2 linked regions of the Pelagibaculum spongiae genome follow. The protein of the gene in region 2 binds, or shares a complex with, the protein of the main gene of each other region. Links are inferred from orthologs where the notes say so. Each region holds a gene or a part of one and is shown on either strand. Other genes may lie near its edges.

What was found.
Region 1: the proteins of rppH (region 2) and dapF are in contact, whole or in part, in a solved structure (PDB 5YGU), measured with the Escherichia coli proteins. The link is inferred for Pelagibaculum spongiae from one-to-one orthologs.

What each region holds. Positions count from the first base shown.
Region 1 is NZ_QDDL01000009.1:18,102-21,372, reverse strand. Bases 275-3,218 are described here. They hold dapF (diaminopimelate epimerase), read left to right. Parts: upstream 275-1,303; coding sequence 1,304-2,134; downstream 2,135-3,218. Other genes in these bases: xerC (tyrosine recombinase XerC), read left to right, coding at 2,888-3,218; DC094_RS17165 (DUF484 family protein), read left to right, coding at 2,203-2,895; DC094_RS17175 (hypothetical protein), read right to left, coding at 442-1,116. Also shown: DC094_RS22170 (hypothetical protein), read left to right, coding at 84-236; more of xerC, read left to right, coding at 3,219-3,271. UniProt on the Escherichia coli protein: Involved in the succinylase branch of the L-lysine biosynthesis and in the biosynthesis of the pentapeptide incorporated in the peptidoglycan moiety. Catalyzes the stereoinversion of LL-2,6-diaminopimelate (L,L-DAP) to meso-diaminopimelate (meso-DAP).
Region 2 is NZ_QDDL01000001.1:1,191,524-1,194,705, forward strand. Bases 70-2,924 are described here. They hold rppH (RNA pyrophosphohydrolase), read right to left. Parts: upstream 1,853-2,924; coding sequence 1,286-1,852; downstream 70-1,285. Other genes in these bases: ptsP (phosphoenolpyruvate--protein phosphotransferase), read right to left, coding at 70-1,220; DC094_RS05165 (histidinol-phosphatase), read left to right, coding at 2,008-2,664; DC094_RS05170 (YajG family lipoprotein), read left to right, coding at 2,854-2,924. In the rest of the region: more of ptsP, read right to left, coding at 1-69; more of DC094_RS05170, read left to right, coding at 2,925-3,150. UniProt on the Escherichia coli protein: Master regulator of 5'-end-dependent mRNA decay.

The sequences.
Region 1 (3,271 bases), on a different replicon or contig from region 2:
TTTGTAAAGTTAGACTAAACGACAGGTTTATCCTAGCCGCCGGCAAGGTTAATCTTGAATGCAATTGGTGGTTTTCAGGAAGCTTGGAGGCTATTCATTCCTCCCCAGAATTAGTGCGTAGTTGGTCTGATCGCTATTTTGGTATTGGCTTTGATCAGCTATTGGTGGTTGAAGCACTAAAAAATCCAAATATCGATTTTGCTATCGAATTTTCAATGCCGATGGTTCGGAAGTGAATTAGTGCAGTAATAGAGCCTGTTGTTTTTCTCACTATGTGGTAGAAAAACAGCTCGCGGCCAAGCGCAAAGTTACCGTTGAGATTAATTCTGGTGTGATATATCTGACGATTAAGAAAGACGGTCAAGTCATAGTCAATATAGGTGCTCTAGGGCTTTGGTATGGCAATTATTGAATACTGTTTCTTAATTAGGTCAGTTTGCTTCAAGCAAGAACTATTGTTTCATTATCATCTAAATAACGTGTTGCACGATATACGCCTACCCCGAATAAATTGGTATGTTGACGAACCATTGCGTCGATAATAATCCAAACAGGGCTTAGTTGTTCAAAATAGTAGTTGCATACGTGTAGTAAATCTTTTGGATCCATTTTTTTTAGTACCTTTTCTCCATTAAAAACTTCAGTCGATAAGTTGGATAAGCTTTTTTGAGAAAGATTATATTTTCGTTCAAATGCATGAATTGCTAAAGACCAAGGATTTGATCGTGAATCCTGCTCTTTTCCGAAGATAAGATCATGAGGAGGTTCTTTAAAAGTCGCAAAATTGTATTTTGAGAAGCTGTAGCCATATTGAGCATAGAACGGCGAAAATTTTGTGTGATTATTTTGGCATAGATCTACCAGATTAAGCGCAAAGGTTGGGTCAGTCAAACAGATGAACCGAATGTCGTCAAATTGTCCTCTTAGTTGATGGTTAATTAAACTTAAAAGTAACCTTTCTGCTGTAATTATTATGCTTTGCAGTGTTTCGGCATCAAACATTTTATATTGGTCGATTGATTGAAATGGATTGCTTACTAACAGAACTGGGTCAGTCCTGCCTATATGGCTTAAATCGGAAAATGCGAGTTGATGGATAATGCTATCAGGCTCCATCGAGACTAGCTTCCCACAGATCGCTAAGCTGGTCAGAGATGGCATCGCCTCGACCAAAATTATATGCTGTGTCACCGATTTCATTTCCGAGATTATTGGCTTTCTCTTAGTCTAGTCATTATCAGTGTTTACCCCAGCCCTCAGCGAGGTTAATCTTGCAACAAGTTGGTGGTTTTCAGGAAGCTTGATGGTTATTCATTTCTCCAAAATGCAGGGGCTGGGCAATGACTTTATGGTGATCGACCAGATCACCCAGTATGTCCGTTTGACGCCAGAATTAGTGCGCAGCTGGTCTGATCGCCATTTTGGTATTGGCTTTGATCAACTGTTAGTTGTTGAAGCACCCAAGAAGCCAGATATAGATTTCTGCTATCGAATTTTCAATGCCGATGGCTCGGAAGTGAATCAGTGTGGCAATGGAGCCCGTTGTTTTGCTCGCTATGTAGTAGAAAAACAGCTCACGGCCAAGCGCAAAATTACCGTTGAGACTAATTCTGGTGTGATGTATCTGACGATTGAGAAAGATGGTCAGGTTACTGTGAATATGGGCACTCCGGGGCTTAATCCCGATCGAATTCCTTTATTGGCCGATGCACAATCGACCCAATACAATATTGCAGTGGCTAACGATGTATTAACAGTTGGCGCAGCATCGATGGGCAATCCACACTGTGTATTACTGGTGGAAGATATTGATAGTGCGCCATTAGAAACACTCGGTCCGATGCTGGAATCTCATGATGCTTTTCCTGAGCGGGTGAATGTCGGCTTTATGCAAGTGATCAGCCGAAGCCATGTCAGGCTAAGAGTTTATGAGCGGGGCGCCGGTGAAACCATGGCTTGTGGTAGCGGTGCTTGTGCAGCAATGGTAATTGGCAAACTATGGAATATGCTGGATTCACAAGTTAGGGTCGAATTACCTGGCGGTGAGTTGGATATCCAATGGAAGGGCGGTGATAACCCCGTTTGGATGACCGGACCGGCAGAAACGGTTTATCAAGGAACCATTCGAATATAGAATAAAATATTGCCGGTTAAAAGCGGCAATATTTTCTGAACTTTAAATAATGTGAGTGCAAAAATATAATGAGTAAACCGACTGCTGAAACACAAAAAGTAATCGACTATCTCAGGAAGCACCCGGATTTTTTTGAGTCGCAACAGGAGCTTTTGTGTAGTTTGCAGCTAGGTCATGATACCGGTGGAAATGCAATTTCGCTGATTGAAAGACAAGTGCAAATTCTGCAAAAAAAACTGGTTGAGCGCGAAAAACAAACCCAGGATCTGATAACAGTTGCCCACGAGAATAACCGCCTCTATGAATCAGCCCAGCAATTTACGCTTAAATTACTGGATGCCCGAACGCTCGACCAAATAGCTGCTCAGCTTGAATGCGCTTTAAAAAATGATTTCAAATGCCAGGTGATTTCTTTGAAATTATTTTCTGACCACGACCAAGCCGGTAGTTATGCTTTTAACCATCCAGAAAAAGCACACCGGGCACTCAATCGTTTATTGGGTCAGCAAAAGCCGCTGTGTGGCCGGTTATCAAAAATTGAAATGACCTCTGTGTTTGATGATCAAGCTGAAGAAGTTCAGTCTGCAGCATTAATTCCACTAGAAGGTGGCTTAGGTGTTTTAGGCATTGGAAGCCACGATCCAGAACATTTCCGTGGTGATTTGGGTACTCTATTTCTGGTGCATATGGGCAAAATACTGACCCGATGTTTGCAGCATCTTGAAGTTAAGCCTTTGGTCATGTCTGCTGCCGATGCCTAATTCCGACTCGCAGTCTGTATTATCAATTAAGAAAGCGATTGAAGGTTTTTTACAACATCTGGCCAGTGAGCGACGTCTCTCTGGCCACACGCTTTCAGCTTATCAGCGACACCTTGAAACCCTTTCGTTATACCTCGATGAAATTAATCTACACCGATTACAAAAAATCGATCAAAAACATTTAAAAGGATTAATTAATCGACAACGCGCCGCGGGGATTTCTGCCAAAAGTATTCGTCAACCAATTTCAGCATGGCGCAGCTTTTTTGCTTGGTTAGTATTAAAAGAACAATTATCTGACAATCCCGCTAATGGATTAAAACCGCCGAAAGCAGAAAAGAAATTACCGGTTACTCTTGATGTTGATTCCACCCAA
Region 2 (3,182 bases):
GGATTGGGATACACTTTTCCGCGATAAGCGTCTAATGCCAGTTTTTGCCCATCCAGATGATGAAATGGTAATTCCTCCATTCCCATCAAAACTGGAATACCCAGACTTCTCGCTAAAATAGCGGTATGAGAATTAGAAGAACCTTTTACCGACACCACGCCACAGAGTTTTTCTACGGGCACTCGTGCCAACATAGCTGCAGTGACTTCGTCACCAACCAAAATCGTGTTTTTCGGATATTCTCGCTGAACGCGACTGGCTGCTTCCTGTGAAACCTGAAGTTTTGATAACACGCGACGACCTAAATCGAGCAGATCAACTGCCCGCTCACGTAAATAATCATCTTCCATAGTTTCAAAAACAGAGGCATGGCGCAGCACCACAATTTTTAATGCGCCTTGCGCCCAATTTCCCTTGCGAATGGTTTGTTCAATTTCACCATTCAAGCCCGGGTCACTTAATAAAGTGATATAGGCATCAAATAGAACTAACTCGGCTTTAGGAACCGAACCTTCCAATTGACGAGACATCTGGCGAATATCATCTTGAACCGCATTCACTGCATCGCGGAAAGCCAGAATTTCTTCCGCTGGGTTTTCACAGCCTTTTTCTGGTACCGAATCCAAATCTGCCGGTGGATAGACCACCAGTGCGCGGCCAATTGCTAAACCAGGTGAAACCACTCGACCTTTATAGCCGCGCGATAAAGCGCCTTGCTTAGCACCACCACTTAATAAACCGCTGGCTTCCGCATTACCGAGCACCGCAGAAAGCTGCGCCGACACTGTGACTAACAGCGCTTCATCTTCTTCATCGAAACGTCGCTCTTCACCCTGCTGAACCACCAATACACCCAAGTTACGGCGTTGGAAACTAATCGGCACCCCAAGAAAGGCACTGTAGGCTTCTTCACCGGTTTCGGGGAAATAACGAAAGCAGGCATGCTGTGAAGCATCATCAAGGTTAACCGGTTCGGCTTTTTGCGCCACCAAACCCACTAAGCCTTCACAGGAATCAAGAGAGATACGACCAACCGCTTGTTGTTTCAAACCGCGGCTGGCTTTAAGAATGTGGCGACCGGATTGCGGATCAGTAATATAAATGGAGCAAACATCTGTCTCCATGATTTGTTGCAGGCGTTCAACAATCAAATTCAACACTTGAGTAGTGTCGCGTTGACGGTTCACTTCCTGAACAATCTGGCGGATGTGCTGCAGCATCTATTACTGACCCTCCGGAAAGAATTAAAAAATATTGACCGGCTGACAGCAATTGCTAACCAAGGCTAACCTTCGTCTTTGCCATCCCGATCTTTTGGCCATTTTTTATTGCGCTTGTTGCTCGACGCTGTCGGAGGCGGCGGATTTGGATTGGCCCGCACGTTCGCAAACACCTTAGGTGCCAACTCCAACAGAGCGCGTCGATAAACTTCACGCTTGAAAGAAACCACATGGCGCAGCGGATACCAATAGGTCACCCAGCGCCATTCATCAAATTCCGGCTTGCTGTGTCTATCGAAACAAACATTGTCCTCAGACCCGACCAACTGAAGCATAAACCACTTCTGTTTCTGGCCAATACAACGTGGCTTGTTGTCACGAATCAAATGCCGCGGCAAACGATAACGTAACCAGCCCCGAGATTGACCGAGAATACGGACATGCTCTTTAAGCAGTCCGACTTCTTCGTACAGCTCCCTGTACATAGCTTCAATCGGCGTTTCCTGCCTGTCGATTCCCCCTTGGGGGAACTGCCACGCCTGCTGTCCTACTCGGCGGGCCCAGAACAATCTTCCTCTCTGATCGCACAGAATAATGCCGACATTGGGGCGAAACCCATCTTTGTCGATCATTCAATGATCCAATAAGCTTTTTCAACCATTGTTCCAGAGCGAAAGGCTACTGGCAATGCCCGTGTGTACTCAGTTCGCATTGATTTGATTGGCAGCGGCAGATTCGCCGCCTACAATGTTCCTTTTTCGATCATCCGAGTATGGAGTAGTAGCAAGTGAGCTTGGCAATTTTTGATTTGGATAACACATTAATAAAAGGTGATAGCGATCACAGCTGGGGCGAGTTTTTGGTTCAGAAAGGCATCGTCGACACTCAAGCATTCAAACAAGCTAACGACCTTTTCTACCAGCAATATAACGATGGTCAACTCGATATAAATGAGTACTTAAGATTCACCTTACAACCACTCACTCAATTTTCAATGCAGCAGTTAGCTGAGCTGCAAGAAGAGTTTATGCGTGAGGTAATCGAACCAATTATTTTGCCCGACGCCGAAGCACTGTTACAAAAACACCGGGACCAAGGCGATTACCTGCTAATTATTTCTGCCACCAATGAATTTGTGGTTGGCCCAATTGCAAAGCGTTTCAAAGTTGACCATGCCATAGCCTGTCAGGTAGAAATTATTGATGGTCGTTATACCGGCAAGCCCATTGGTATTCCCAGTTTTCAGGCCGGTAAAATCACTCGACTTGAAAGCTGGTTGGAAGATCACCCTCAGCATTCCATGCAAGACGCCTGGTTCTACAGCGACTCCAGAAATGACTTGCCATTGCTAGAACAAGTCGCCCGGCCAATTGCGGTTGATGCTGATGAAACGTTAACCGCCCGAGCCAAACAAGCAGGTTGGCCAATTATTAGTTTGCGCTGAGTGTTCCATAGTTCAGGCTGGCAACCGGTCAGTCTGAACTATTCATTATTTTGAGTTTTGCCCTCGCTGTCAGAAGAAAGGTTTTAAATAACAGCTAAATATTATTGCTCTATAATTTCTCTTCAGCTTTATTTTCAAAAATAAATGTTTTTACGCCAAGGACTGCCTAAATACTGCGGAGCATAAATCATGTCATCGAAAACCCGCCTTTTGCCAAGAACACTTCTGTCCATATTAGTTCTATCTGTCACAGCACTGCTATTAAGCAGCTGCGCTACCAGCAGCAGCGCTCTATCAGACCAACCGGTAGACCAAGTTGCCCGAGCGCACAATTGCCAGGTTGCCAAAACCAACTTAGATGCCTTATTGAATCACCAAATCATTACTCGATCTGATGCCAGTGGAAATGAGGTCGAATTGACTGCGAGTGAGCGCAAAAAAGCAGTGCAGCTGAATCAGCGGATGAAAGATAGTAATTGCAGTTAAAATAATGCTAGTGGAATTTTATCTAGAATGAG